3 regions of the Siphonobacter sp. BAB-5385 genome follow, and region 3 is predicted to be linked to each of the others. Evidence: riboswitches for the same ligand, from Rfam matches in the RefSeq annotation. Region 3 holds a riboswitch; each other region holds the start of a gene.
The links. A riboswitch is a leader RNA that binds a small molecule or an ion and turns the genes downstream of it on or off. The one in region 3 is predicted to bind S-adenosylmethionine.
Positions count from the first base shown of each region.

Region 1 (10,199 bases), on a different contig from region 3:
AAATAATCACGACTGACGTGCGGCGTAGTGACTACTTTTTGAATACCCCATTCGCTAAATTGTTGCAGACAGGCCAGTGACTCTTCCCAAGTATCCACGCCGTCATCAACGCCAGGCAGTAAGTGCGAGTGAATATCAACATTCCAGAAGCAGTGTTTGACAGGTTCTTCCGGAATAGATTTGGCGGAGAAGAACCGATCTTTTAAACGCTGCCATAAACTAGTAGAGCTCATGGATTTAGCTATAGTACGACTATCTGATGTACGAGTAGGCTCTGCCACCGAATGATCGGTCACATGGTCACCCGTTCGAAAAGGGACAAGTCTCCTTTCTGAAGGCGAAACTACTTCATCAAACTCCGTATTCATAATATAGCCAGCGGTTAGATGTGATGTACCCTAAATAAATGGGGTACCAGTCCTCACAATATGTAATACAAATTCAGTCAGTAACTCCCAGCAACCTAACCCGGCTGCTGAGATTTTGTACATGCAAAAGATTACATTCCAGTATGCTAAATCAATGCAGGAATGAGAACAGATTCGGCGACGAAATCAGTGTTCATGCATTTATTTTAACTTTACAAGCGACTTTCAATGGGAATGACCTGTCTATTAAAACTACGTAGATTAAAAAAGCTTGGATGTTTTAAAATGTATTTTTTAGAAAAAAAGGTCTGTTTTAAGTTCAAATAAACTTTACACAATAATTAGTCAATTCAGGCAAAAAAAAGACAAAAAACATCATACCAGATTTAGTATTGGTAAACAAGGATTAGCTAAGTACCATTCTTTAAATTATTGATAATCAGATCAATACTACTCAATCCGTATTTTTGGTAAATCTTATATTTATTTATTTTCTTCAAATAATTCAAGAATGTTTAATAAATAGGCAGGATTTTAGTAAGACTATACGTTTTCGTTAATGAAGCGATGTGAAAGACTGGATGCCCTCTTAAACTAGACAGGTTAATTTCGTTGGATACACCATAAAAAACCCTCTCATTCTACGAACAAGAGGGTTTTATGCTTTAAAAGTAAGGCATCTCTACATTTTCTTGGCGGGGTTTCCGAAGACGGTTGCTCCGGCCGGAATACTCTCGATGACGACTGAACCCGCACCGATCCGGGCATTTTTGCCAATCTCCACTCCTCCAACGATCGTTACACCTGCTCCTATAAACGTACTTTCACCCACTTTCGCTCCGGCTCCTACTACGCTACCCGCTCCCACCTGCACAAAGTCAGCCAGCTCGGCTTCCGTGTCGATGATGGCTCCGGCGTGAAGCAGACAGTGATTATTTACTTTGGAAAAAGGTTGCAGGATTACTCCGGCGGCAATCAGGTTGCCGTGTCCGACGTGAGCTTCTTCCGAGATAGTTGCAGAAGGGTGTACCGCATTTACGGGTTGAACGTTCCGTACTTCATGTAGAAAATCCACGAGGCTCTTTCGCTCGGTACGATCTTCCACAGCCACAAAGGCTTCGCACTTGTGGCCAATCAGCTTGGTGAATCCTTCATTGTCCGTGGCACCAACTACGGAAATATCGCCAATTTCGGTGCCGTGGATGTTTTCATCGTCATCCAGAAAACCGTAAACGAGCACTTCATTTCGGTTAAAAATATCCAGGGCCGTTTTGCCGAGAGCCTTTGCTCCAAAAATAATAACGGGGTTTTCCATCTTCGTATGCAACAATGATCCGTATCGTGTAAGCTTGTTTCGGACAAAAATAGTTCATCCGCGTTCGATCTGCATACACCCGACCCGGAAAGGGTACTCTTCCCACTTCTTCAAAAGACTCCTGGTAAAAAAATGCCCAGGCTACCAGTGACATTCCACATTCCTTAGTAAGTTTGCGAATGAAAAGTCAGCCGTACTACGCGTTGGCTTATCGAGAAGCGGGGAGAGACGGGCTCTATGAACCGCTGGCAACCTATTCCAACTGGGAACAAGGTGCTAATTCCTGCCCTGAAGAAGGTCTTCCGGGAGAGATAAGGATAAACACGATTCATGCTACGGACTACCCCTTCTTTTGGGGCGGCAGCTCTGCCCCCACTTTTATCCCTACGTTTCGCGTCTTTTTATACCACCTCCGCAGGTGGCCTCTGTTCTTGTTGTTGGTTGCATTCTGGAAAGCAGCTCTCTGCTTTCCCACACTTACCTTGAAGCCTATTTTCTTTTAACGCATTAATTCTGCAACAACATGTCTGAATTACGTTTTGAAACGCTCCAGCTACATGCGGGGCAACAGATTGATCCGGCTACTAATGCACGAGCCGTCCCTATTTATCAGACCACCGCGTACCAGTTCAATGATTCGGCCCACGGAGCCCGGCTTTTTGGCCTTCAGGAATTCGGAAACATTTATACGCGGATCATGAATCCAACGCACGATGTGTTCGAAAAACGCATTGCCGCTCTGGAAGGAGGCGTAGCCGCTTTGTCAGTAGCATCGGGCCACGCCGCTCAGTTTATTGCCATCAATAATATCACAACCGTAGGAGACAACTTTGTTACTACTTCCTATTTATATGGAGGAAGTTATAATCAGTTCAAGAACTCCTTCAAGAATATCGGTGTCGAGGCCCGTTTTGCCGAGGGCGATAAGGTAGAATCGTTTGAACGCCTCATTGACGAGAAAACCAAGTTCTTGTACCTGGAAACCATCGGTAATCCCGGCTTCAACGTTCCTGATTTTGATGCCTTCGCGGCCCTGGCTCAAAAATACGACCTACCTCTGATCGTAGATAATACCTTCGGAGCCGGTGGAGCGATAGCTCAGCCACTCAAACATGGGGCTCACATTGTGGTTAGTTCGGCAACCAAATGGATTGGTGGACATGGTACGACTATGGGTGGTGTTATTGTAGATGGCGGAACCTACAACTGGGGTAATGGAAAGTATCCGCAGTTTACACAACCCTCGCCAAGCTATCATGGACTGGTGTTGAATGACGTCTTTGGCTTTAACGGTCCTTTCGGCAACATTCAGTTTATCATTCGAGCCCGGGTAGAAGGGCTTCGGGACTGGGGTCCGTCGCAAGCTCCCTTCAACAGCTTCCTTTTATTACAGGGACTGGAGACGCTTTCGTTACGCGTTGAACGTACGAACGAAAATGCTCTGGCCCTGGCTCAGTGGTTACAGGGACATTCAGCCGTCGAATACGTCAATTATCCCGGATTACCGAGCAGTCCTTACCATGAACTGGCCAAGAAATACCTGAATCGGGGTTTTGGCGGCGTACTGACATTCAAACTACGGGCGGGCAAAGAAGCCGCCGACCGGGTAGTCAACGGTTTGAAACTGGTGAGTCACCTGGCCAACGTAGGCGATGCGAAAACGCTCATTATTCATCCGGCCACGACTACGCATTCGCAGCTTTCGGAAGCGGAACAAACCAGTGCGGGCGTAGCCCCCGGCTTACTACGCGTTTCGCTGGGATATGAGCACATCGAAGATATCAAAGCTGACTTTGAACAGGCTTTCGGGGCTGCCCTGAATCTGTAATAGTACTTCGGGAGTGCAGCCGTATGACTGTACTCCCAAATCTAAAGCATACATACGAGTCTTTTAAACGAGTTTACTGAGTTGTCTGCGTTACAAAAATTTCATTACCCGCAGGAGTTTGCACTGGAATGTGGGCGGGTGCTGCCAGAGATTGAGCTGGCCTATCATACGTTTGGAACCCTAAATGCTACTGCTAGTAATGTGGTGTGGATTTGCCATGCCTTAACGGGCAATTCAGATGTAACGGATTGGTGGAGCGGTCTGGTGGGAGAAGGAAAACTTTTGGATACGCGTCAGTACTTTATCGTTTGTGCCAATGTGCCGGGTTCAGCGTACGGTTCTACGTCGGCCCTCTCGATCGATCCGCTCACGCAGGAACCCTATTATCAGGATTTTCCATTGATTACCATTCGTGATGTGGTCAAGAGTCTGGACCTGTTACGGGAACACCTGAACCTCCAGCAGATCCGTATGCTCGTTGGCGGTTCGCTGGGAGGTCAGCAGGCTCTGGAATGGGCCATTCAAAAGCCTGATCTTTTTGAACAGCTAATTTTAATTGCTACCAATGCCCGGATGTCGCCCTGGGGTATTGCCTTTAATGAATCCCAGCGGATGGCCATTGAAGCCGACCAGACGTGGCAGGAACGCCGTCCTGACGCGGGTACCGCCGGAATGAAAGCGGCCCGGGCAACCGCATTACTCAGTTACCGCAGTGCGGTTATGTACGAATTCACTCAGGCTCGGGAAGAATCCGCCCTTGAACATTACCGGGCAAGTTCGTATCAACGGTATCAGGGGGAGAAGATTGCCAGTCGTTTCAATGCCTTTTCCTATTATACACTCTCGCGTATGATGGATTCACATGACGTTGGCAGGAATCGGGATGGAGCCATGACCGCTCTCAACCAGATTAAAGCTCAGACCTTAATTATTGGTATTCAGTCGGATGTACTTTTCCCGGTAGAAGAACAGCGATTCCTGGCCCGTTATATTCCCAATGCTGAACTCACCGAGATTGACTCGCTGTACGGACATGATGGATTTCTGGTAGAAAATGAACTCATGACGAAGACGATTCGTACGTGGGAACTATCCAATCAGCTGGGCTCCGCCGAAGAAGAAGACGAACTCATTGTACGCGATCGGGTACGAGTGGATGTTCGCAAGGGAGTTCGCGAGTACATTGCCGTGGACAATATTTCGTTCCTAGCCAAACCCTATACAATCCATTTAATTAGCGGTCATCGCATCGAGTCCGATACGATATTAGATAAGGTAAGTCAGGCTTTACAGGATAGCTATGACTTCAGTGATTTAAGTCCGGAGCTACCGCACATTCTGGCCAACATGCGAAACATCAAGAATTTTGATGAAAAAACGCATCGCATCTATCTTAGCGATGGCCGGAGTCAAACGCTGCCACCCGCGTTTCCGTTAAAGACCCTGTAATAACAGATCAAGGTTTCTTGTTTCCTTCTAAAACACAAAACCCGGCATCCAGAGGATAACCGGGAGTGTATAAACCTGTCCTTGGCGGTAGGATGGTCTATCAACCACTCATGGGCCGCTTAGTATTCAAAAAAAGAATACGTAATAAATCATTTGGCGGTATGAGTTATAACGTTAAAAACAAAAGTAATCGACGGTTAAGCTAAAGTGATACGCTAAAGACTTCTATCAAATCAGTTTCTGGTCTTACTTTGTCAAATCAATACATGCTAAACCTTAAAAGCTCAACGGATGTTTAAATAAAAGTAAGTTTTTTCTTTTTTCCCATTGCGTGCTGCATTTCTTACCAAAAATCACCTTTGGTACAAGTTTTTAAACGCCATCAGAGGTGCAGTCATTGGCTTGGCTAGTTAATCAGTCTTATCAGGCGTATAGCTGCAAACGTCAATCCTTATCCTTATTCTCATTCAAAACTATTCAAACCAAACGTAAGGCTATCGTTAATGGACGCATAGCCCCGTAATTCCTTAATCCCATTTGATCCAGGTTATGCCTTGTAACCTACGTACTGGTTTTCCGCCAATTCACAGTATGAACTTTTATGAAAACACTTCTACGCAGTTTACTCTGCCCAGCTTTCGTCTGGGCCGGCTCCGCTATGGGGCAAAATCAGCCTCTTACCAATACACACAAGTATGTGGGCCTGACCATTGAACGAAGCCTCAAAAGCGGCTACAAGCTTGATCAGGATTACGATTACCACGCTACACTGTTTGAACTGAACTACGAAAAGCCGATCAGCAGTATCGTGAAAAACAATATAGCCGTTAATCTTCTCATCCAACCTCAGTTCAACTGGGCTACGTATCGTGACTGGAAAGTTGAACAGTACCAAGATACCTGGGAAGCTGGCATTAACGCAGGCGTGGTCTTCCACGCCTATTTAGACGAATCTTCGACCCGAACATACATTACCATTTCGGGTAGTTCCGGACCTCATTTTATCGATGATACACCCGTAAGACAAGCCTCAGGTTTTATCTTTTGCAATAATATTCGGTTCGGTTTTCATTACCCCATTACCAGAAACTTTAACGCTGAAGTGAGAATGGGCATTCGACACCTTTCCAACGCTGGTTTAGTTATGCCTAACTACGGCATTGATAATATTTTCGTTGGTTTAAAATTGGATATTTTAATGAATCCTGAATCTGAATAATAAATTTGGATTTTCATTTTTAAAACCAACAATAAAAAAGCCTAATCAGAGACTGATTAGGCTTTATCCGTTTAAGTGTTTTTTAACCCGCCAAGATTAAAATAACAAGAATGAGCGAAGAATTTTACTGACCGCCAAGTTATATACGTTAGAGCCTTATTGCCAAATATCAATGAGAAAATTTTCAGTATTTGTAGACGAACAGAGCATTTACGTATATATGTTATTACACTTATTTATATTATAAAATATTTTAATAATACAATTAAATACTCTTTTGAATCTTGCGGTATTTACACGCCTGGTTGAAATCAAGTCGAGTCTCCAGCCGTAGCGTTATTAGTATCTTTTCACCTCAAAGCTGTTTACCAAAAAATATTATAATATCCTACCATTAACTTAAAATGAAGATTACTACTCAATTTATGTACTTTATCATTTCGTTTTATTTCCCTCTACCTTAGTCGTTTAATAAGCCATTGGCTTCTATCTACTTTTTCCAAAGCTCACACTTGGTTTAACAAAACCGTCAAGCCAAGTACCTATTCAAACCTTGTTTAGCATCAGTTGATTGATTTACTCATGGAATGCTACGTAGGCTTCCTCCCCCTGTAATGGTATCATCTAAAACTATATCAATGGTTATTCATGCAAAAATGCACCCTAATTATAGCCAATTAATACCCCCTATATTTAGGGGTCGTCTTGTTCTTTCTGGATTCTTTACAACGATTCTCTTTTATACTCTACATGCATTTTTTATCACTTATCTGCTCTTTTACTAGAAAATTCCTTGCGGAACCTTCACTTATCTCCTAAACTTTCTGTTTTAAATAGCTCTGCTTTTCAAGACCCAAGGTTTTATCAGCGAATCCATGCTTGCCAAGGCCACCTGTTGACTTATGGCCATCATTGACATTCACAATTTATGTACGTACCTTCAATTGCTCTTAACGTATACGGAGAGTAAGTGCCCAAGGTGCCTTGAACACTCGCTGTTGGCGGACAGCGAGTGTTTTTTTATGGTCTTCCCCGTACAGTCCGCTTTTGCTCTCTTTACTTAGGTACTTCTCATATGCTTAGCATTAACGTAGAAATACCTGAGTGTTTTTTCATGAACTTTCTACCGAATGCTTCACCCACCGGAAGCAAAATATTTACAAGAATGAACGCTTCAGCTGCTGGCCGGCTCATTTTCAGGCCACAAGCCGTCTTCACTCAACCTTAAGCTCTGGAGAGCTTCCTCGTTTAAGAAAATTTAACCCCGACAATAGGACATTTCAGCGATTGAATTTTGTCTATCAATGTTAATTTTGTAATTTTCCATGCTTATTCAGCCTCTTGCTATTGGGTTCTGAATGACCTAACGTTTTACGTACTTAACACTCTTACTTTCCGCATGAAACGCAGAGAAGCACTACAAATGGTAGGGGTTATGATGGGAGGTCTGCTGGTAACGCCAGCATTGGCCGACATCGTAGAGGGTCGCCGGGCCCTTCCCACGACATCCGCTAAACTGGTGTTTGACCAGCCTACCGAAGATCTCATCGCTGAAATTGCTGACGTGATTATTCCAACGACAGCAGACTCACCCGGAGCCAAAGCTGCCGGAGTAGGCCCTTTCCTGAACGTACTGGTTTCCGATTGTTACCCCAAGGAATACCAGGAACGCCTGCAAAATGGCCTGGCTCGCGTAGACCGCGAAACCAAAGCTGTATACGGAAAATCGTTTAAGGATGCCTCTCTGGAGCAGAAAACCAATATTCTGAAGCTCGAAGAAGCCAATGCCTACGCTGACCGCAAAGCAGGTGTCAAAGAGGCTCCCTTCTGGTTTACGATTAAGGAGTTGAGCATGTTTGGCTACTTCACTTCGGAAATCGGAGCTACGCAGGCCCTCAGTTATGAATATGTACCGGGTCGTTACGAAGGTTGTACGCCTTTGAAACCCGGACAAAAAACCTGGGCTACGTAGTTGATTACCCTGGAGGTTTGTACACCCCTTTTGTTATCGGGCCTTCCATAGGTCTGCTAACCATCAAACATTGAACCCTTAAGGAAATGAATATTCTTCGAGCAAACGAACAAAATACGTATGATGCCATCGTGGTAGGTTCGGGAATCTCCGGCGGCTGGGCTGCCAAGGAGTTGACCGAAAAAGGCCTGAAAACGCTGGTGCTTGAGCGTGGTCGTAAATTCGAACACGTAACCGATTACGAAAATGCATTAAAGAAACCCTGGGAATTGACCCACCGGGGTCGAATTACGAACGAAGAGCGGGCAAGTCACCCCTTCCTCAGCCGCGATTATCCCTACGGTGAAGCAAACAAAACTTACTGGTTCAACGATTCGGATGCTCCGTACAGCGAGCTCAAGCGTTTCGACTGGTACCGTCCTAACATTGTTGGTGGTAAATCCATCATGTGGGGTCGTCAGAGCTACCGCCTGTCGGATCTGGACTTTGAAGCAAACCTGAAAGAAGGAATTGGTACGGATTGGCCCGTTCGCTACGCTGAAATTGCACCCTGGTACAGCTACGTGGAGAAATTCGTGGGCGTATCGGGCAGTAAAGATGGTCTGCCTCAATTGCCCGACGGCGAGTTTCTGCCGCCCATGCAAATGAACTGTGCGGAGCAGGCTGTTAAGAAAGGTATTGAAGGTAAATTCCCCAACCGGGTGATGACGATTGGTCGGGTAGCCAACCTCACCCAGGCCGGTCCTGCCCAGCAGAAAGTAGGTCGCGGTCCCTGTCAGTACCGGAACCTGTGTTCCCTGGGCTGTCCGTACGGCGGCTATTTCAGCAGCCCTTCGGCGACTATCCCTGCGGCCATGGCTACCAAGCGACTAACGATCCGCCCCAACAGTATTGCTTCTGAAATCATTTATGACTCAGCGGCTAAAAAAGCCAAAGGCGTTCGGATCGTTGATTCAGAAACCAACGAAGTGATGGAGTTTTTCGCCAAAGTGATCTTCGTCTGCGGTGGAGCCATCGGTACGACTGCTTTGTTACTGAATTCTACGTCTGACCGTTTCCCCAATGGTTTTGGTAACGATTCGGGTCAGTTAGGTCACAACCTCATGGACCACCACTTCCGTACGGGAGCCAGTGGTATCGTGGAAGGTCTGGACGATAAATATTACTTCGGTCGCCGGGCAAATGGTATCTACATTCCCCGCTACCGCAATGTGGGCAACGACAAACGTGATTACGTTCGCGGTTTCGGTTATCAGGGCGGTGGTAGCCGTCAGGGCTGGAATGGCCTCGTTGCCGAAATGGGCTTTGGAGCAGAGCTGAAAGAAAAGGCTACGAAACCCGGTCCCTGGAGTATGAACCTCGGTGGCTTCGGTGAGACACTGCCTGCCTACGAAAACCGGATGTTCCTGGATAAAGACAAAAAGGACAAATGGGGTCTGCCCACGGTTGTTTTCGACGCAGACTTACGCGAAAACGAAAAGAAAATGCGGAAGGACATGATGAACGATGCTGCCGAAATGCTTGAAGCAGCGGGCGTGAAGAATGTCCGTACGTTTGATAACGGCTCTTATCTCGGTATGGCTATTCACGAAATGGGTACCGCCCGCATGGGACGCGATCCCAAAACGAGCGTACTGAACGGTAATAACCAGGTGTGGGATGCCAAAAACGTATTCGTTACCGACGGTGCTTTCATGGCTTCAGCGGGGTGCCAAAATCCCTCGCTGACGTACATGGCCTTTACCGCCCGTGCCGTTGACTTCGCTGTGAAAGAACTCAAAAAGAAGAATTTGTAAACTTACATAGCATAGATACAATTGAAAAAGCGTGGAAGTGATCCTTCCACGCTTTTTTGTTGTCCACCTCTTGAAAGGTTTAACCAGCGAATTATTTTTAATCTCGTTTTAATTAATCTAATTTAAAATAGTTTGTGAATTACTGAGGGCGTGCTTTGTTTTGCAGGCTATTTAGAAAAATTCCAAATTATGAGAGCACTTCGACTCCTCTTTCTTTTTTCCCTCCTTACTATTCCTCAGCTTTATGCACAG
Region 1 is NZ_NMPS01000212.1:6,235-16,433, forward strand. It holds gene BWI93_RS20450 (tyrosine-protein phosphatase) at 1-233, opposite strand, end outside; gene BWI93_RS20455 (NeuD/PglB/VioB family sugar acetyltransferase) at 1,051-1,683, opposite strand; SAM riboswitch class I at 1,889-2,001, shown strand; gene BWI93_RS20460 (O-acetylhomoserine aminocarboxypropyltransferase/cysteine synthase family protein) at 2,207-3,511, shown strand; gene metX (homoserine O-acetyltransferase) at 3,593-4,960, shown strand; gene BWI93_RS20470 (acyloxyacyl hydrolase) at 5,562-6,179, shown strand; gene BWI93_RS20475 (gluconate 2-dehydrogenase subunit 3 family protein) at 7,579-8,151, shown strand; gene BWI93_RS20480 (GMC oxidoreductase) at 8,238-9,947, shown strand; gene BWI93_RS20485 (TonB-dependent receptor) at 10,137-10,199, shown strand, end outside.
Region 1: another riboswitch for S-adenosylmethionine. It lies ahead of BWI93_RS20460 (O-acetylhomoserine aminocarboxypropyltransferase/cysteine synthase family protein); the one in region 3 lies ahead of metK (methionine adenosyltransferase).

Region 2 (10,199 bases), on a different contig from region 3:
GTATAAAAAGTGGCACTGGCACTACTCATGCTGGACGGATCGGAGGCCACCACCCGAATCCGGTAGCCGGAGCCTTTCTTCAGGGTGGTGGGCAGGATGCCCGCCAGCTCCTGATCACGCTTACCCGGTAGGGTGGGCAGTGAAGTAAACTGCTGACCTAACGAATCTGACAGTTGAACGCTCATCTGATTCGTAGCACTAAAGGAGCCTTTGGCTTCGTAACTGACAAAAATCGTATCGCCTTTACAGAGGTAACCATAGCCTGACTTCGTACTCACAAACTGCGTATTAATCATCCGCTCGGCCGGTGGATTAACCATGACCGTAGCCGAACCCGATACCGTTCCTTTCCCACAACCGTTGGAAATACTGGTAATGGTGTACGTGGTGGTTTGCGTAGGGGCAACGGATAGGTTTTGCTCTTTGGAATCGCTGTAAAAAACGCCTTTCTGACCCGTCGATAGTTCGTAATTGATCGTGGTTTGAATGTTTGAGGCTGCGTTTTGATTGATCAGCCGTAGCGTTGAATACTGGCCGGGATTAATGGTATTCGAACCAATCAATCGGTAGGAAGGCGGGAAAGAAAGGTACAGCTGACGGCTTTCACTGAGTTGTGGCGAGGTGGTCATGACCCGCAGTTCGTAGAAGTCTGAACCCTCTAACTGGGCCGGGATTTTTATAGTAATCGTTCCCGAGACCGTAGTCGTCACCGAATCCAGCGGGATGAACCCTTTTCGGGCCGTATACAGACCCACCCGTATTTTATTGGAGGTACTGAATTCGCCATTGAGATAGTACCGAACCAAGAGTGAACTACCGCTACAAATAGCATTCGTCGAGCTACTAACGGTTAGTCGGGGCTTGACGGTACCCGTCACCTTCCCCGAAACACTGCCGTAGCCACAGCCATTGGTCACTCCTTTTAATTCAAAAGTGGTGGTTTTACTGATGTGTTCGCTAATCGTACCGGGATTGAACGGAAACTCCCGGATCGTACCATCCGTCCACGTTACATTCCAGGGGCCCTGACCCGTAAAGGTAATTTTCATGGGTAGGCTGTAGTCAACCTGCGTAGGCCCGTCAGCCGATAGCGTTGCGGTAGGTAAAGTGCCCAACTCAAAGGGCAAGGCCGTACTACGGATGTCGCCCGCCCGCAAGCGAATCAGATACGAACCTGACGTATAGGTGTCGGGTATCTGGAACGCCGCCAGATTGGTACCTATGGAACTGGTAATTTCCCGGAACACGCTGTCTTTGGCAGCGGCGACTTCCAGCACCAGTGTAACGTTCCCAGGCATGGAACCGGCTATGCCATAGGGAAGCTGGTAAGAGCCTTTGGTGCAAAATACGAGTTTCTGACTGGCATAAGCCGTAGGAAAGAAAATGCGGTACGGTTTCAGATCGACGTTCAGTACGCCCGAGCCGGACGTTGTACCACAAACGTTCGTTGCGGATTTGATGCGATACGCACCGGACTCGGGTGGGTAAAAATTAACAAAGAAACCACCGTAGTCATTGCCGGAGGCTGCCGGGTAATACGTCCAGTCCTGCTTGCCATTGGTGAGTACCAGCCTGGTTAGACTGGTCACATAGGTCATAGACTCTGATAGGTCAATAGGAATCGAATCGCCCGGTAACAAATCATTTAAAGTTCGTTCGTAGGTACGCAAGGATAGCGTTGGCTTTTTGTCGATGCGTAAGGGGAAGGCTTCGCTTTGCGTAACGGGGTTCGTGGAGACGATACGAACGGAGAAATTTTTGACTTCCGCAATCGGAATAGGGACGGAACGGCCACTCGTGCCCTTGATGGTACGGAGATCCGTAACCTGGTTATTATCGATAATCCGCTGAATTCTAAATTCATTATCGGAGCCAAACGTACCCGTAGTCTGGAAGGAAAGGGGTATGGAATCGCCTACGCAGTAAGCCCTGGCTGGGAGCGTTAGAGAGATACCGTGGGAAGCCGGTTTCGTCAGCGTAATGATTGAAGTATTACCCGGCGTATTCGTTAAATCCGTTGTCTGACAGGTATTACTAACCTTTTCCAACCGATAGGTAGACTGGGCCTGGGTGGGACGTATTCTCAGGTTGGGATACGAATAAAGCGTATAAAAACTGGCCGATTCAGTGACGCGTAATTTCCTGCCGTCGCTTAGTTGTAAGTCATAAGGACCGCCACCCATGAGCTGAATGGGTAAATCGATATCCTGTACTTCGTTGATGCTGTAATTACGATACCATTCATTAAATACGGCGGAAGGCTTCGTCGAAATTCTAATTTTAGCCGTTTCAGCAACGTACGCTCCAGCCGTGATGAAAAGGTTAAAATCGTGAACGCGTACCATTTCATTGTTCGATAAAATAGGAAGGGTAAAGCGAAGCTGATTTGAACGAATCGTGGCCTCAACAGGCGTACCTCGGTATCCATTCGAATAGTCCCGAATCTGAACCGTAGCTGTTTCGGGTAAGGGTACATTGGACGTTAAAGACAGGGTTACGCTTTGCCCTTCGCAAAAATTTGGTTGGGTATGGAATCTACCTTGAATCCCGCCTGAACCGTTACCGTAACGGGCGTTTTGTCTACCTGCCCGGCTCCACACCCCGTGCTATAGCTCTGAATGGTATAGAGGGTGGTCTGCGTAGGAAATGAAAGGTTATGTTTAGGACTATCGCCGTCGTGACGATACGTGGACTGGTCGCTTAAGTGGACGATCCTAGGATACGTGCCTTGCAGATCGAAATAAAAATTCGGTTTCTGACCCAGTTTAATCGTTTGATTGCCCGATGAAAAACGGGCGGTGGCCGGGTTGAGTATTTTTAAACGTACCTGATCGCTTGAACTCATCAGGTAAGGGTTTTCCTGAATGATTCGGACGGAATACGTTCGCTCCCAATCCCCGATATTTTCAGGAACGATAAAACGCAGAGCGTTACCGGAATACGAGGCCGGAACGTCCTTGTAGGTATCAAGTTCTTCCTCTCCGTCGTAACTCAGTCGTGTTAGCCGGATTTTAAAGCTTCCGCTGGCTGACAGGTTTCCGCCAGCCGTCGAAACATTCACAACCGCCTCATTACCCGTACAGGATTCAGCCGGACTAACGGACGTGGTACGGATGGAAAAAGGATTGACCTTGATGGAAACGCTCCCCGTTCCCGAGCCCGTTCCGCACCGGTTGGAAACGGATTGCAGCACGTACGATCGGTTTTTATCGACCAAAATGGGCTCACTGCGTTTATCCCTCAGAGCGGAGGTGGTCGTTACCGTCACCCGCAAGCTGTCTGCCGTTAATTCATCCCTCAAAAGAGCAGTAATCGTGCTGCTTCCGAATGAAGAAAATTCGAGCGGGACAGTACTATTAGGGTTCGCCTGATACGACCGAGAAGTTAGGGTAACGACGGGTAAAAAAGAGGCGTAAAAGTAATCATTGCTCCAGTCGCTCACGACCGAAGGGTTCGTGCACTTTACCCGTAAAATCGTAGCTGAAGAAAGCTGGTTTTCATGAAGTCCTGCCGGAAAGCTTACCTGAAAGCGGATTTTACCATTGGCGTACGTCGCCGGAATCTGGTGATAGGGGGTTCGATAGTAAGAATCACCGAACTCAACACTAAAAGAAGCCGAAACTGGAAAATTACCTTCTAGAGAGACCGGATACTCAACGAAGGATCCTACGCAAAAGTAGGAATTCGGTTTATCACCAATGATGATACGTTCATGCTGAGCTATAGCCTGGTAACCAAGCATACATAGCCATACTACCCACAAAAATTTCATAAATCAAGTAAAGGACAACGGATAGGCGATGGGGATACTTAGACTTACAAATCTACTCTTTAAACAGAGAAATAAATGAATTTTTTAGAAAGATATGAAGAAGATTCGTCTTGTGTTATTTCTTTATAAACATATTCGTGATACAACATCTTAATCATTAATTAAGAGGCTCTAATTGAAGCTAAATAGACGTATAATTGTACAGATAATAGAAGCTATTCCAGATAGCTTAATGAAGAGTAATAAGTGCATAAATGTTTTTTATTCTTCTGAGTACTTTTAAGCTTTTGAGAAATTAATAGGTTGTTAATCTGTGTTTTATGTGCTATTTGGCCAGAATTTAAGAAAAGTAGATCGGTTACTTTAGTGGCCTGCCTTTTTTAACGAATCGTTTCGCTTCTTATGTTTATCAACATCCCAGTCAAAGCCCCAGGCTTTCGTATATACATCTAATGCAGGTAAGCCCATAAGAGCTCTTCGTTCGTCTACACGGTCAGGATCGACCAGGGGTTCTACGTAAAATTCTTTAGTAAGCGTATCCTGACCAATCTGAGTACCGTACAACTGTTTTCCGTTGCTTTCCAAACCGACCCGGTCTTCCAGATAAGCCAGATCAACGGATTCGGCCTTTTGTTCTCTCACCGCTTGCTGCATGAAAGGTAAGTAACGTTGCATAGTCGGCAGATTAGCGTGCTGAATAACCAGAAATAGGGTTTGGTTCGCTTCTCTTCCAATCTGCCTGGCACTTAGCCATCCATACCGGGTCAAGATGTCGCCTACCTCTTGTGCATGAATACTGTCTCTGGTAGCTACTTTTTTCCAGAAGTAAGTAGCTTGTGGTGAGTTATACCCGTATTGTTCAGCAATTGGAAAATGCTCTTCCCTCAACTGCTGATCCTCCTGTCGAATGGCAAGCAGGCGATTTTTGATGGAAGTATAGTCGGTAGTCTGGCCGTAACTATAGGCAGAAATAAGAAGAAAAAAGAATAGAAATTTCATGGAAAAAGGGTATTTGATTTACAAATCAAATACCCTTTTTCCATTCATAAAAATGGAATCAAAAGTTCAAGCGACGAATGCTTTAAGTATAGGAGCGAAAACTTAAAAAGCCTACTTTTTGTAACCTGGTAAATACAATTCCCAAATCGTTAAGACACTAAACTAACTTCCTCCGTTTGGTACAATTCCGTAAGAATGGTTAATGCGGTATCGATTTCCTGCCGGGTATTATCCGATCCGAAGGAAAACCGTACGTTTTCTTTCCCAAAGCTGGAGGGGATTTCCTGAAGTACGTGCGAGCCGCCCGCCAGATTGGAACAGGCACTGCCGCCAGAAACGGCAATTCCGCGAGCATCCAGGGCTTCAACCAGCGAACAGGGAGCATCCAGAATGGGGAAGGCGACATTAATCAGTCCGGGTAAGGTCTCGTCGATACTTTGACATCGACCATTGAACGTAACACCAGGAATATGATTCCGTAACCCACCAATGAACTGACGTTTCAGCGAATCCAGGTGAGCGATGTTCTGCTGTTGCTGGGTGATGGCCAGCTCCAATGCTTTGGTCAGGCCCACAATGCCCGGCACGTTTTCAGTACCCCCGCGTTGGCCGCCTTCCTGTCCACCGCCACTGAGTAGGGCCGGTAAGCGATGTCCCCGACGGGCGACCAGAAAGCCAACGCCTTTCGGACCACGAAATTTATGAGCTGAAGCCGTGGCGAAATCAACGGCGTTGAGGGCTACATGGACTTTGCCCAGGCTCTGAACGGTGTCGGTATGAAAGTAGGCTCCGTAGTGCTGGGTTAAGGCACCCACTTCTTCCAGATTCAGTAAGTTCCCGAGCTCATTATTGGCGTGCATGAGGCTGACGAGTCCTTTGGGGTGCTTTTCCAGCCAGCGGGTCAGGTCGGGAATTGAAACCCGTCCCTGCTCGTCGAGTGCAACGTAATCCAGCTGAATTTGCCCCGCCTGCTCCAATTGCCGTAACGGTAACAGGACGGCTTTATGTTCAATTTTTGAGGTCAGGACATGACGAATCCTATACTGCTGAATGCTGCTCTTGAGGGCAAAATTATCGGCCTCGGTACCCCCGGAAGTGAAGATGATTTCTTCGGGAGAAAGGGCCAGTAAATCAGCGATTTGATGACGACTGGACTGAATCACACGTTTCGCCTCTCGACCCGCCCGGTGATTGGAGGATGGATTCCCGAAATGTTGCGTAAAATAGGGTAAAATCGTTTCCAGAACGGCTGGCGATAAAGACGTAGTAGCGGAGTTATCGAAATAAATAGACATGCGATGAAAGAGCTGATGAAGGTGAATGATCAGATGAAACGGTCAAACTCGTAGTGAATCCAGGAGCGACCAGACGTGACGGAAAATCACGTTCGTGACAAACGAGAAAACAGTGCTTAGCTTCGGAGGACGAAGCAGGCCGGTCCATTTTGAGTCGGGTGGAGTGCCATGCGGTATTGGGTTTATAGTTCCTAATGTGTTAGGCAGGTTAGCACTGATTCCGTGTCGGAAAGTTGCTAAGGATTCGCAGAGCCTGTCTCTCCTCCTTTCTGTATAAGCCCCAACTACCCGTAGTAATTGAAGACGTTGCAAAGATACGGTTGAGAAAAAGTATAAAACAAATAAAATCTATAGAAATTATAGATTAATAAATAAGTATGAGCTTGTTTGACGTTTAAAGTGTTGAATAATAGTCTGTTGTGTGGAATGTTGCTCTGCCGTTGTTGGTATTTAGCGTAGCGTAACCAACAACTTGTGTGCGAATATCTCGCTGCCATCCATGTAATGGTTAGTGTTTAACAAAACACCGACAACGGCGGGAGAAACAGATTTTAGTTAACAATACTTAGGAATCTGAAATGTTTTTCTACTTTAGCGACTCTATAAACCTGGTATAAAATGGAAAAATACCCGCTCGACTTTTTTGCTTTTTGTTTGCCTATCCTGGTGCTAATTGCTTTTTATGGCTTTGGCATTCAATGGCAGTATCTGGCTGGTATAGGTTTACCCCTAGCATGCGTGATCTACTATCTCAGGATGAAAGAGCAAAAGACCAATAAAAGTCAACAGATACTGGCAACTGTCGCTGGACTGTTGATCATTTTATCCATGTTGCTATTTTATTTAAATCGATGAGATTTTATTGCTAGCGTGATGGCTTCTGTAGAAAGTTGTGAATGACCCTAGCAGTAGAGGATAGTATAGCTTCCTTTACGAAGAGTAAGTAGCTAAGCAGTTGTATAACTATCATTTCACATGGCTTACAAAGAAGTATCTTATTGGTTAAGTTATTGGTAACATTTAATGAAAAGCGTAGCTAGATGAAAAAGTAACTTATAACTACTTTAAACCTGCATAATCAACTTCCTTCCTCTGGTTTGATTAGACTCCATGAGAAGATGAGCCTTTTGAACGGTTTCTACGCTTAGATTACCCAGGATGTGGATGGCAGGAGGAGTAAGCTCATGACGTTCAATTCGGTCAAACAATTCTTTCAAGGTTTTCCCGTAGTAATGAAGACAATCTTTCCTGAACGCGTGTGCGTAATTAGCAACGTGAATCACAGTGGTTGCCTTATCAAACAGTAATTCTCTGGCTTTTTCTGTGGTGAGAGATGTTACATCCACATACGTACCATAAACGTTAATCAGTTCAGCACAAATTTCGGATAAATAGCCGCCTACCAAATCCACCACATAGTCAAACGTTTCGCTGGTCATCTTCTTACGGAGTGTAGATAGTAGATCCGCCTGACGATAGTTGATGATGTGATCCTCGGGTAAACCCAGCCCAACTAAATGTGAAAAGCTTTCTTCATTTCCGGCGGTTGTATAAACACGTTGACTTCCAGCCGCCAGCAGAAGTTTGATCAGGACGGTTCCTACACCGCCCGCCCCGCCTGCAATAAAAAGAGCCGCGTCTTCCGGTATGGAAATCCTTGTAAAGCATTGGTAAGCGGTCATGCCCGTCATGGGCAAGGCAGCCGCTTCTTCAAACGTTAGCCGTTCAGGGTTTTTGGCAATAAGCTCACGCGGAACGCTGATGTATTCGGCGTAGGTACCATTGGAAGCCAGACTGCCTACGTAGCAGTCGCTTGATCACCTACGGTAAAGTCGGTCACGTCTTCACCCATCTGTACAATTTCACCAGACAATTCTCTACCGAGAATGCTTGATTTTAACAGTTTACTTTCAGTACCTCCCTGTCTCATTTGATAATCAATGGGATTGAAGGCCGTCGCTCGAATACGAATCAGAACCTCGCCCGCACCTGGGGAGGGCTTTTCTAGTTCTGCCAGCGTAAAATTTTCAACGCCTCCCAACTTTTTCAGGACAATGGCTTTCATCATAACTGTTTTAGCTAACGTGTAAAGGATCAATTGTGTCAGGTATTTTTCTTGCTAGATGCTCTAATAAATCTGCTAAACTTGATTCAATAAAAAAACGCTCTTCGAGACCTTTATCTCGAATGAGCGTTTGAAAAATGGGATTCAGCTAGAAAAAACGGGTACTAAGACCCGTTTTTTCAATTACTTGATTACACCAATTCCAGCGGATACTTCCGTTGCCGTTTCCCCGTCAGGTTAAACAGGGCATTGGCCAGAGCCGGAGCGATGGGGGGTAGACCCGGTTCGCCCACGCCACCGGGAGCTTCCTGATTGTCGATGATGTGGACTTCCATGACCGGCGTTTCATTAATACGTAGCACCGGATAATTATGGAAGTTCGTTTGTTCCACGGCTCCGTTGGCGAAGGTAATCGGGCTTTTGATCGCCGCCGTCAGACCGTAGATGATGTTACTTTCAGTCTGAGCTTTGATGTTATCGGGGTTTACGGTCATCCCGCAGTCAATCACCGATACTACTTTTTCGATCTTCACGCCATCCGCCGTTTTCGCTACCGTAAATACGTGAGCACAGATGGTACTGAACGAACGGGCAATAGCCAGTCCGCGAGCTTTTCCGGCGGGTAGCTTTTCGCGATAACCGGATTTTTCCGCCGCCGTTTCCAGTACTTTCACAAAACGGGGGGAATCTTTCAGTAACTCCAGTCGCAAATCCAGCGGATCTTTGCCCGCCGCGTGAGCCAGCTCGTCCACGAAGGATTCGTGACCAAATACGTTCGTCGAAGCATACACTGAACGCCACCAGAGGATGGGCAGGTCGGTACTCGCATTGTGGTAGCTACGGCGAATATTCGGAATTTGAAGCGGACTGTCCTTCGGACCGATGCCTTCTTCAGCCCAGCCGTCGGCTTTACCCTTCAGGTCGGCTTTGAACACCTGCTTCTGAATTGATTCCGAAATGATTTTATGGTGAAAAGCCGTCACGTTGCCTTTCTCGTCGATACCCCCTTCGAGTACACTCAACATGGCGGGACGGTACGGACCCTGACTCATATCATCTTCCCGCGTCCAGATGAGCTTCACGGGAGCGTTGACCTGTTTGGATAAAAACACAGCTTCTTTTACGAAGTCCAGATACGCTTTCCGGCCAAAAGCTCCGCCCAGAAACGTCACGTTGACTTTCACCTGTTCGGGTTTAAGGCCCAGGTACTGAGCCACTTCGCCAATGGTACCGTCGGGACCCTGTACGGGAGCCCAGATTTCCACCGAATCGCCCTTAAACCAAGCCGTTGCGTTGACGGGTTCCATCGCGGCGTGAGCGGCAAAGGGCGTTTCGTACGTGGCCTGAACTTTCTTGGACGCTTCACCGTAGGCTTTGGCAAAATCGCCCGTATTGCCCGCGAAATCGCTGCCGTCTTTCTTAGCCAGCTCGTGCATTTGAGCCGAGAACTTTTCCGTCGATAAAGCCGCCTCGTTTACTGGTGCCCACTTGACCTTCAGTTTTTTCCGTCCCTGTACCGCTGCCCAGTAGTTCGTGGCCAGTACCGCTACGGTTTCAACGGTAGTATGGGGCATCGCCCGTTCGGCTTTCAGTACTTTTTTCACGCCGGGTACTTTCATCGTCGCCGTGGTATCAAATGAAGCCACTTTGCCATGAATGGCCGGACAGCGTTCGATGCTGGCGTACAACATGCCGGGTACTTCTACGTCAATACCAAACTGTGCCTGACCCGTTACTTTCAGCGGTACATCGGGCTTAGGAATGTTCTTGCCGAGTAACTTGAAATCCTTGGGATCTTTCAGTTTGGGGTCTTTTGGTACGGGCAGTTGGGAAGCATCACTCACGAGTTCAGCGTAAGTAAAAGATTTTCCCGAAGGCTTGTGATAAACCTTCGCTTCCTGGGCGTAACACTCGCTGACGGGTACCTGCCATTTGTTGGCTGCGGCCTGTACGAGCATTTCCTTCACCGCCGCACCGGCTTTCCGCAGGGGCATCCAGCGGGTACGAACGGAAGAACTACCGCCCGAAAGCTGAGAGCCGTATTTGCCCTGACCGTTGGTCTGGCTGA
Region 2 is NZ_NMPS01000058.1:41,495-51,693, forward strand. It holds gene BWI93_RS05640 (T9SS type A sorting domain-containing protein) at 1-2,345, opposite strand, end outside; gene BWI93_RS05645 (hypothetical protein) at 2,495-3,742, opposite strand; gene BWI93_RS05650 (DUF6624 domain-containing protein) at 4,136-4,771, opposite strand; gene BWI93_RS05655 (cysteine desulfurase family protein) at 4,921-6,066, opposite strand; SAM riboswitch class I at 6,246-6,346, opposite strand; gene BWI93_RS05660 (hypothetical protein) at 6,685-6,921, shown strand; gene BWI93_RS05665 (zinc-binding dehydrogenase) at 7,131-7,757, opposite strand; gene BWI93_RS05670 (alcohol dehydrogenase catalytic domain-containing protein) at 7,865-8,134, opposite strand; gene BWI93_RS05675 (molybdopterin cofactor-binding domain-containing protein) at 8,323-10,199, opposite strand, start outside.
Region 2: another riboswitch for S-adenosylmethionine. It lies ahead of BWI93_RS05655 (cysteine desulfurase family protein); the one in region 3 lies ahead of metK (methionine adenosyltransferase).

Region 3 (10,199 bases):
CGGGAAAATTTTAGAGGCCATAATCCGATTGAAAAACTATAAACTAGTAGTTGATCCTTCCAAAGCGAGAATAACCTTTCAGATACTGCATATATTAAAAAATTTTACAAATTAACTTCGGACCAAGGACAGATTCACCAAATTATGCGTAACATTCGGCAATGAAACGCATGGTACGTACCCCTCTATTACTCGCCGGTGCCTGTTTCGCACTGGTTTCGCTGACGGCTAGCATTGATCCCAAGCCCCTTTATAAAAATCCCGCCCTGCCTACGCATCGCCGGGTGCAGGACTTACTCCAACGTATGACGCCCGAAGAAAAAGTCGGGCAACTGGCCACGCCACTCGGCTGGTTCATGTACGAAAAGAAAGGCAACGAAGTACAGGTAAGCGAGCAGTTCAAAAAAGCCGTTGCTGAACAGCATATTGGTTTGCTCTGGGCCACCTTACGGGCCGATCCCTGGACGCAGAAAACCCTGACGACGGGCCTCAATCCCCGGCAGGCCGCCGAGGCTACCAATGCCTTGCAGAAATACGTCATTGAACATACGCGACTGGGCATTCCGCTTTTACTCTCGGAAGAATGTCCCCACGGCCATATGGCGATTGGAACGACGGTATTTCCGACGGCCCTCGGGCAGGGTAGTACCTGGAATCCGGCCCTGATTCAGCAAATGGCCTCGGCTATTGCTCAGGAAGCCCGTTTGCAGGGGGCTCACGTGGGGTACGGTCCGGTGCTGGACTTGGCCCGCGAACCCCGCTGGTCCCGCGTGGAGGAAACCTACGGTGAAGATCCCGTACTGAATGGCCAAATGGGTCGGGCGATGGTCAAAGGTTTTCAGGGAACCAATCTGAAAAGCGGAGCTAACATCATTTCCACGCTGAAACACTTTGCGGCCTACGGCGTACCCGAGGGTGGACATAACGGCGGTAGTGTTGCTCCGGGCGTTCGGGAATTACATCAGGTCTATCTGCCGCCCTTCCGCGACGCAGTACAGGCCGGTGCTCTCTCGATCATGACGGCCTATAACTCCATTGACGGCATTCCCTGTACGGCGAATCCGGTTTTACTCAAAACCATTTTACGGCAGCAGTGGGGTTTTAAAGGGTTTTCCGTATCCGATCTGAACAGTATTCAGGGATTGTTAGCCAATCACCATATTGCAGCGAACCGGGTAGAAGCGGCGGCTCTGGCGATCAACGCGGGTCTGGATGCCGATTTGAGCGGTACGGGCTTCGACAAATCGCTGTTACAGGCCCTGAAGGAAGGAAAAGTAAGCAAAGCCGTATTGGATACTGCGGTGAGCCACGTGCTGCGACTGAAATTCGAGATGGGATTATTCGAAAATCCCTACGTTCATCCGGAGAAAACGTCGGGTGTGCGTAGTACCGAACACATTCACTTGGCCCGTCAAGTGGCTCAGCAGGCAATCGTTTTGCTGAAAAATGAGAATCAGCTTTTACCGCTGAAAAAGTCTTTAAAGAGCATTGCAGTCATTGGGCCGAATGCCGACAACGTTTACAATCAGCTCGGCGATTATACGGCTCCGCAAGCTGATGGAGCAGTAGTTACAGTACTCAAAGGTCTTCAAAATAAACTCGGTTCTAGCACGCAGATTCGATACGCCAAAGGATGTAGCATCCGCGATACGTCTTCAACCCAGATTGTCGAGGCTGTCGAAGCGGCTCGTCAGTCGGAAGTAGCCGTTGTCGTCATCGGCGGATCGAGTGCCCGTGATTTCAAAACGGAATACCAGAATACGGGAGCCGCTCACGTAAAGGCTTCCGAAGTATCGATCAGCGACATGGAAAGTGGTGAGGGGTACGACCGGGCCAGTCTGGATTTGATGGGCCGTCAGTTGCAATTGCTGGAAGCCGTATTAAAAACGGGCAAACCCGTTGTCGTCGTATTGATCAAAGGTCGTCCGCTGAATCTGAATTACGTATCGGCTCACGTGCCCGCCGTACTCGACGCCTGGTATCCCGGTCAGGAGGGGGGCAACGCCATTGCCGACGTACTCTTCGGCGATTACAATCCGGCGGGTCGTCTGCCCATTTCCGTGCCTAAATCGGTGGGTCAACTGCCCGTGTATTACAACTACAAAACACCCGTCAAACACGATTACGTGGAAAGCGACGCCAAACCCCTGTATCCTTTTGGCTACGGCCTCAGTTACGCCTCATTCGACTATAGCGGTCTGACGATTGCAGTAGCCCCCGTTTCGAAAGACGTAACGGTGAAGGTTTCGTTTCGGGTGAAAAACACCAGCAATCGTGATGGTGATGAGGTCGCTCAGTTGTACGTGACCGATCAGGTGGCGTCAGTCGTAGGCCCGGTCAAGCAGCTGAAAAAATTCGAGCGGATTCATCTGAAAGCGGGTGAAGAAAAAACGCTAACATTCGAGCTGCACGCCAAAGACCTGATGTTACTCAATCAGCAGATGCAATGGGTCGCCGAAAAAGGAAAATTCACGGCACAGGTAGGAGCATCTTCGGAGGATATTCGATTGAAAGACGAATTTCAGTTAACGCAGGATATTCCCGTAAAACCGTAATTATCGCCCGAAAACAAAAGATCCCGAAAGTCGTACCGCTTTCGGGATCTTTTGTTTTTGGGCTAGCTTACTGAATGGGCTGATCGTCTTCCAGTAATTTATCCTTGTACTTCTGATAAAGAAAAGACGTAAACAGTAATAAAACCCCGACGCTCAGGAAAATGATGATTTTCCCGCCCGTGGGTACGCGGCTAAGGTCAAAAATGAGCAGTTTTCCGAGAACGATACCAAAGAGAGCGATGCTGGACAATCGGTATCGTTTTACTTTTTGAGTGAAGCCCAGCACAATCAGTACCAGCGAATAGACACCCCAAAGAACGCTAAATCCGGCCTGAGTAGCCTGCAGACGTTGTTCTTCAGCGTGCAGGGGATCAAGCAGAATCAGATGCGTCATCAATTCCTGACTCAGAATCCATAAAGGAATGACATGGATAACGTACAGAAAACCGTTGCGGATCTTTTTCCAGCCGGGCGTATGCTCGGGAATCATTCGGTACAGGCCCCAGGTCCACACGGCCAGGGAAGCGTACAGCAGAAAACGCAGGAACAGTGGTGTAGCGGGGACTTTGAGGTACTGATTAACCAGCTCCAAAATGGGTTGCTCAGCAACGATGTACAGAAACAGTAATCCCGAAAGTCCCAGACTAAAGGCTTTCCAGATCCCAAGCGAACGTCGGGACAAACCCCAGTGAACCAGCCCCAGATACAGAGCCGAGTAACTCATAAACACTACTTTCTCAATGAGCGGAGCGTAGCGATTCACCTGGATATTGAAATACCGTTCCCATTCAACCCAGCCAATAAAGTAGGCTGTTCCCAGCAGCAGAATCAGCAAACTATTGGGGAAAAGACCCGTCCGGTCGTTGCGATACGATTGAAAAAGCATAAAGACCAAGGCTGCCAGGTACAGAAAATTAGTCAGGAAGGTCCGGTTGAAATAGGGCAGATAGTCGGGGGATTGGATCACAGGATCGTACCAGTAGACAAAGACTGAACCCGCCGCCAGATAAATCAGGGCGATTCCGAACACCCGCAGTAACCGCGAAGACCGATTGACACCCAGGTAATACAAAGCCGCTGCTCCCGCTGCCCAAAGGATCGTAATCCAGTCGCCTTCCAATTGAATCGGTACGGCAACGATCAGAAACACCAGCATTAAGGCCAGCGAGGTGCGGGAGAGTACGGCAAAATTTCGCTGATGCATATACCACGCAATTCCCCCGTGTACCAGGCTGTTGGCTAAGGTAAATGCCGTGATGGTCAGCGTAGGGTAGTGGTGCTCATTAAGGATAAAGTACGTCGGGAAAAAGTAGAAGATAGAATTCAGAATCATCAGCAGAATAGTACGGTTGTTGACGTACTCTTTCTGGAATAAGGGGTAAATCAGCTGATTAGCGTAGAGTTGTAAAAAGAAAACAGCCCCGAATACCAGACTGATCCAGACGTAACCGGGCCGGTCGAATCCGTTGATGATGAAAGCGATAAAGATGAGCCAGGTGAAGCTGAACGCCGCCGTGTTCATCAACTGCCAGTTGCGTTGGTAGGCCAGAGCCAGTACGCCGGTGTTCAGAATCGTCATGTACACAAACAGGCCCCAGGCAGCTCCGTTCCCGCCGACGAGGAAGGGCACCGCATACGCTCCCACGAGTCCGAAAAGTCCAATCCACTGAACTTCGTACTGCGTGGCCTGCCAGACGGTAAAGAGCGTGATTGCCACCATCAGTCCAAAAGCGACGGGCGGCGGCAGGAAATGGTAAAAGTAAAATGCCGCGTAGGTGGTCAGGTACGCCGTAGCAACGCCGCCACTCAGGAGTACGGCACTGTAGGTCAGATACTTGGGTTTCAGCCAGAGGGCCAGTCCCGTTAAACCCGCTCCCAGTCCCCAACCCAGCAGCAAACGGCCCCAGGGACCAATCAGATCATTGTCGAAGGCGTATTTTACGAAAATGGCCATGCCAATTACCAGAGCCGCAATCCCTATTTTACTCAGGAGATTGCCACCGATGTACTCTTCCGTGGGCGTTTGCGAACGCGTAACGGAGCGGGGAGCCGCTACCGGTGGTGGAGGTACGGAGATCGGACGCGGGGGTACGGTAACGGGAGGTACGGGGGGCGTTGAGGGTACAGAGGCGGTTTCTTCGCCGCGTCGAAGCAGGAGCAGTTCCCGCTCGATCTGACTGAGGTGTTGCTGATAGATCGTTAGCTGGCTGGAAAGTCGTTGTACTTCGGCTTCCAGAGCGTCGATTCTGGTTTTTTCATTCATGATTGAAGGGTACGTAAGGTGGGTTGGATATACGTACGGTAAGCGTCATCCATAGGTTTAAAAACTAAGAACTTATTGAATGACAAAATTCATCCGATCCAGACCCGTATTTTTGGTAATGCGATCATACGCATAAATCTGTACTTCATACATGCCCTTTTCCTTAATGGGCAGGCTGCCCTCAAAAATATTATCGATCCCGGCAAAATTCAAAGGCACTTCGCCTCGAGCTACGCCGTCTTTTTTCACAAACGCTTTTACCTCAATCTGCTCGGAATTCCAGACCCCGCCTTTCGTAATGACGCAACCGCACATCATCACCAGATTGATTTTCAGTTTAACCTGACTATCCTTTAGCGAACTTAGGCTCAAAACCTGATGCGTTTGGGGTTCGAGAATATCGAGCATAAAACCGGGGATTTCCAGGATGATTCCCTCGCCATCCATGGCTTTGCCGGGAATAAGCCACAATTGAGTACTGGCCTTGACCGCAGCACTTTTCCGGTTGACGGGAGCGGTCGCTTCAACGGTTACAAACGTGGGGGCGTCGAGTTTGAGATTTGCTTCGAAGCGGGCGGTCTGGTCATCCGTCAGGCGGTCGTACCGTTGGTGGGGCGTTTTTAGCAGGAGATCGGTATTGCCGGAGTTACCCGTTGTCAAGCCCTGGGCCAGAATTTCACCCGTCAGATCATGGTGAATAACGACGTAAGCCCCGCCAATGCCCGTACCAATAAATTTGGCGTCTTTGGCCCGGGCCCGGACTATCACTTTAGTGGATTGAGCAAATCCGTAACAGGCCACCAGGCAGAGCAGAAAGGTACTAAACAAGTGTTTCATACAGGTTTTAACTGAGGAAGAAAAAAGTTTTGGAAAGGAAGAGTAACCGAAATAACAAGTATACTGTATTCCAGTAAGATTGTAGACTATTACTGCCGATTTCTTCCCAACAAAAAAGACCTGAACCGTTTCCGGCTCAGGTCTTTTTTATCTTCAATCTGAAATTACAAACCGAATTCAGCTTTTACTTTCTCTACGTAGTCGAGTTTCTCCCAGGTAAAGAGCTCTACTTCGAGTTCTTTCGTAGCTCCGTCGGGTGATTTGAACGTCTTCGTCACCACTTTCGATTCCCGTCCCATGTGGCCGTAGGCCGCTGTTTCGGAATAGATGGGGTTACGCAGTTTCAGACGCTGCTCGATGAAGTACGGACGCATATCGAAAATCTTCTCTACTTTCAGAGCGATGTCACCGTCGGATAGGCCCACTTTCGAGGTTCCGTACGTGTTCACGTAGATACCGCAGGGCTCGGCTACACCAATGGCATAGGATACCTGAACGAGTACTTCGTCCGCTACACCCGCCGCAACCAGGTTTTTGGCAATGTGACGCGTCGCGTAAGCTGCCGAACGGTCTACTTTCGAGGGATCTTTACCCGAGAAAGCTCCACCGCCGTGGGCACCTTTACCACCGTAGGTATCGACGATGATCTTACGGCCCGTCAGACCCGTATCCCCGTGGGGACCACCGATCACGAATTTGCCCGTCGGGTTGATGTGGTACGTAATTTCGCCCTCGAATAAACCACGTAATTCAGGTTTCAGACTGGCTTTTACGCGGGGGATAACAATCGCTACGATGTCTTCGCGAATTTTGGCAAGCATGGTTTCATCGTCCGCGAAATCGTCGTGCTGGGTAGAAACGACAATGGTATCGATCCGCTGGGGAACGTTATCATCGCTGTACTCAATCGTCACCTGCGATTTGGCATCGGGACGAAGGTAGGGCATCAGCGAAAGTTCGTTGTTCCGGATGTCGCTCATCGTCTTGAGAATCTTGTGAGCTAAGTCCAGAGCTAAGGGCATATAGTTGTCCGTTTCGCGGGTCGCGTAACCAAACATCATTCCCTGATCACCGGCACCCTGTTCTTCGGGGCTGGAACGATCCACACCCTGATTGATATCCGCCGACTGTTCGTGAATGGCCGAAAGAACACCGCAGGAATGAGCTTCGAACATGTATTCCGACTTCGTGTACCCAATCTTGCGAATCACGTCACGAGCAATGCTCTGTACATCGAGGTACGTCGAAGACTTCACTTCACCCGCCAGAATAACCTGGCCCGTCGTTACCAGCGTTTCACAAGCTACTTTGGATTGGGGGTCGAAGGCTAAAAAATGATCAATGAGGGCATCTGAAATTTGGTCTGCCACTTTATCGGGGTGTCCTTCAGATACAGACTCAGAAGTGAACAAATAAGGCATGTTCTGTAAATTAGAATGATTTTGGGAGTTACGAATCCATGTAAACTTTTCGTAGTCCTCGGCCAAAGGAAGGAATTGAACGTTTTTGACTGTTGCTGAAATAGCTGATTACCAGCAACAAAGTCCGTATCGTCAAACCACCGTAGCGTTCTGGACTCGGTTGGTGCCCTAACTGGAGCCTCTGGATACTTTTGCAAAATTGTACATTCAGCGGAAATTCACCAAATATGTAGGCTTACCGTTTGAACATTTCCGAGATATTTCTCTTAAAAACGTCAAAAGCAGCCACCGTAAAGGGAATAACGGGTACTGAATACAGAACGCCCAGGTCTTCCCGAAGCGACGTTTCCTCATCCAGAAAGCGAAAAATCAGGTGAGCAGGGTTCTTGCGGAACAAATCGGTAAAAACCGTTGCCGCAGAATACCGATTTTTCAGAAATACATTTAGAAGTACCTGATCATAAAAACGGTACTGAGCCGAGATGGGTCGGTTGGTGACCGGAGACTGGGAGAAGTTCTTTTCCAGTTGACGTACTAAGCCCTGTAGTCGCTTTTGCGTACGCGTAAACGTGTAACCCGTACTGGCCCGGGTGTATCCCCCGGCGGTCCCAATCCGGATGACGTGCGGCGAAGGTTGTTCGGGCATCGGCTCGTCACTCATCGGAATGATACCCGTTTCTTCTTCGGTAATCTCGTAGGTTTCCAGACTAAAAAAATCCTTCAGATAGGCTCGTAAAGCCTCGTCGTATTCGTCTGGCGTCAATAGGGTGGGCGTGAAGAGCGTGAACTCAACGAGAGCTTCTGTTGCCGAGAAAGGCATGACGTATACAAACCGACACTCGTTTTTCTGTTCGATCCGGAAGTCCATCATGATCGGCGTTTCGGGATCGAATACCGGTTTTTCGGTACGAACCACCCAGCCCTTGAAATGCTGTAGGAGTTCCTGCCAGCGAGGGGCTGGGAGCGAAGCGGGCTCTGCCGTCAGCATTCGAATGGCCTGCATGGGAACGGTACTGTCGAAGCACCACTGAGCCCGATACTCGCCTTTCGAGGTTTGAACCAAAGCTGAACCCGCGGACGTTTCCACCGAATGTAAATCCGCGAACAGGTACTGGATATTGGGGTTACGGGAAAGATCAGCCCGGATCGAAGCGTAAAAATCTTTTCCGCGAAGGAGCTTATACTGGTGCTGGCCAAGGTCTAATTGGTGGGAAAACCCCTCCGTTCCGTGAAACCAGAGCTTATTCCAGTGTCGATACAGAATGGATTCAAACGCTCCTTCGCCCGCCTGCCAGAAGGCCCAGGTGCGGTCGTTACGGGTTTTGGGTTCCCGGTCAATAATCAGGATCTGCTTATGACGTAAGGTGCTGTGATTGAGGTAATAGGCCAGGCTCAGCCCGGCCATCCCTCCGCCCGTAATGATGATGTCGTACTTCAAGGCAAATCAGGGGAAATTGTGAGGATACAACCCAAAATCAAGGGTACTTGTTTGTCCGAAATACATTTACTCTATACGAAAGTCCTGAAATACAAACAGCCTCGCTTTTAACAAGCGAGGCTGTTTCATGTACTACATACGTGATTAATTCATCCGTTACACGTGCACGTGACGTTCGGCGTGGTAGCTGGAACGAACCAGTGGTCCCGCTTCTACGTACTTGATACCGCGTTTTTCGCCTTCTTCCTTGTACATCGCGAAGGTATCGGGGTGAATCCATTCGATGACTTCGTGGTGCATTTTGGTCGGTTGCAGGTACTGGCCCAGTGTCAGAATATCCAGTCCGTTTTCAACCAGATCATCCATCACTTTAAAAACTTCTTCCTGCGTTTCGCCCAGGCCCAGCATAATGCCAGTTTTGGTACGCTTACCGAATGCTTTCGTACGCTGAATCTGCTCCAGACTGCGGCTGTATTTAGCCTGTGGACGAACGGGACGGTATAGCCGCTCCACGGTTTCCATATTGTGTGAAACCACTTCCTGGCCGGCTGAAATCATGCGTTCCAAAGCGGGCCAGTTTCCTTTCGTATCCGGAATCAGGGTTTCAATCGTCGTACTCGGACTCAATTCTTTCGTCAGACGAACCGTATCATACCAGATTTCTGCTCCCCGGTCTTTCAGTTCGTCACGGTTGACGGACGTAATCACGGCGTGTTTCACACCCATGATTTTAATGGCCTCAGCCACGCGTCGGGGTTCGTCAGCGTCATATTCGTTTGGACGGCCCGTCGCTACGGCACAGAAGGTACAGGAACGCGTACAGACATTGCCTAAAATCATGAACGTGGCCGTACCCGCTCCCCAGCATTCGCCCATGTTGGGACAATTGCCCGACTGACAAATGGTGTGAAGCTTGTATTCATCCACCACCTGCCGCACATTGCGGTATTCCGGACCCGTCGGGAGTTTTACTCGCAACCATTCGGGTTTACGGGTAGAAGAACCCGGTCTGTTTAAACCAGCCGGTTCAGTTTTCGTAATAACGGGTAGCTCGATCATCCCAATATCAATTGCTGATTTGACAAACAATGGGTTTATCAACGTAAATACAAAGGTAATGAGCTAACCGGGAATGCGTAGAAAAAGTTGCTTTGAACACGGATTTTAAGGTAAACCCGGTTAATGGTTGGGAGCGGGGGCTTTTCGGAGAAGAAATGCCTTTTTACGGATGTTTCATCCGTAAATCTTTGAATACCTGTAGCGGATTTAGTTCTTGGGTTTACTTTTGAAGTTTTAATTCAGTATCTATGGCAACTGCAAAAATTACGTACTTAGGACAGCTCCGCACGCAAGGCGTCCACCTTAAATCAGGTTCAGAAATCTTAACGGACGCTCCCGTAGACAATCACGGCAAAGGAGAAGCGTTTTCACCTACGGATCTGGTGGCATCCGCTCTGGGATCATGTATGCTTACAATCATGGGTATTGTGGCCCAACGCGATGGAATTGACATTACGGGTACAGAAGTAGAAGTAACGAAAAGTATGGCGGAAAGCCCCCGACGGATTGGCCAACTGGAAGTAAAACTGAAAATCAAAACTAATCAACCGTTGACGGAAACCCGGCGGAAGAAACTGGAAAACGCGGCTCTTACCTGCCCGGTAGCTGAAAGTCTGCATCCGGAT
Region 3 is NZ_NMPS01000250.1:3,250-13,448, forward strand. It holds gene BWI93_RS26240 (glycoside hydrolase family 3 N-terminal domain-containing protein) at 171-2,555, shown strand; gene BWI93_RS26245 (DUF2339 domain-containing protein) at 2,623-4,818, opposite strand; gene BWI93_RS26250 (hypothetical protein) at 4,891-5,655, opposite strand; gene metK (methionine adenosyltransferase) at 5,820-7,076, opposite strand; SAM-I-IV-variant riboswitch at 7,151-7,270, opposite strand; gene BWI93_RS26260 (lycopene cyclase family protein) at 7,312-8,514, opposite strand; gene lipA (lipoyl synthase) at 8,671-9,573, opposite strand; gene BWI93_RS26270 (OsmC family protein) at 9,822-10,199, shown strand, end outside.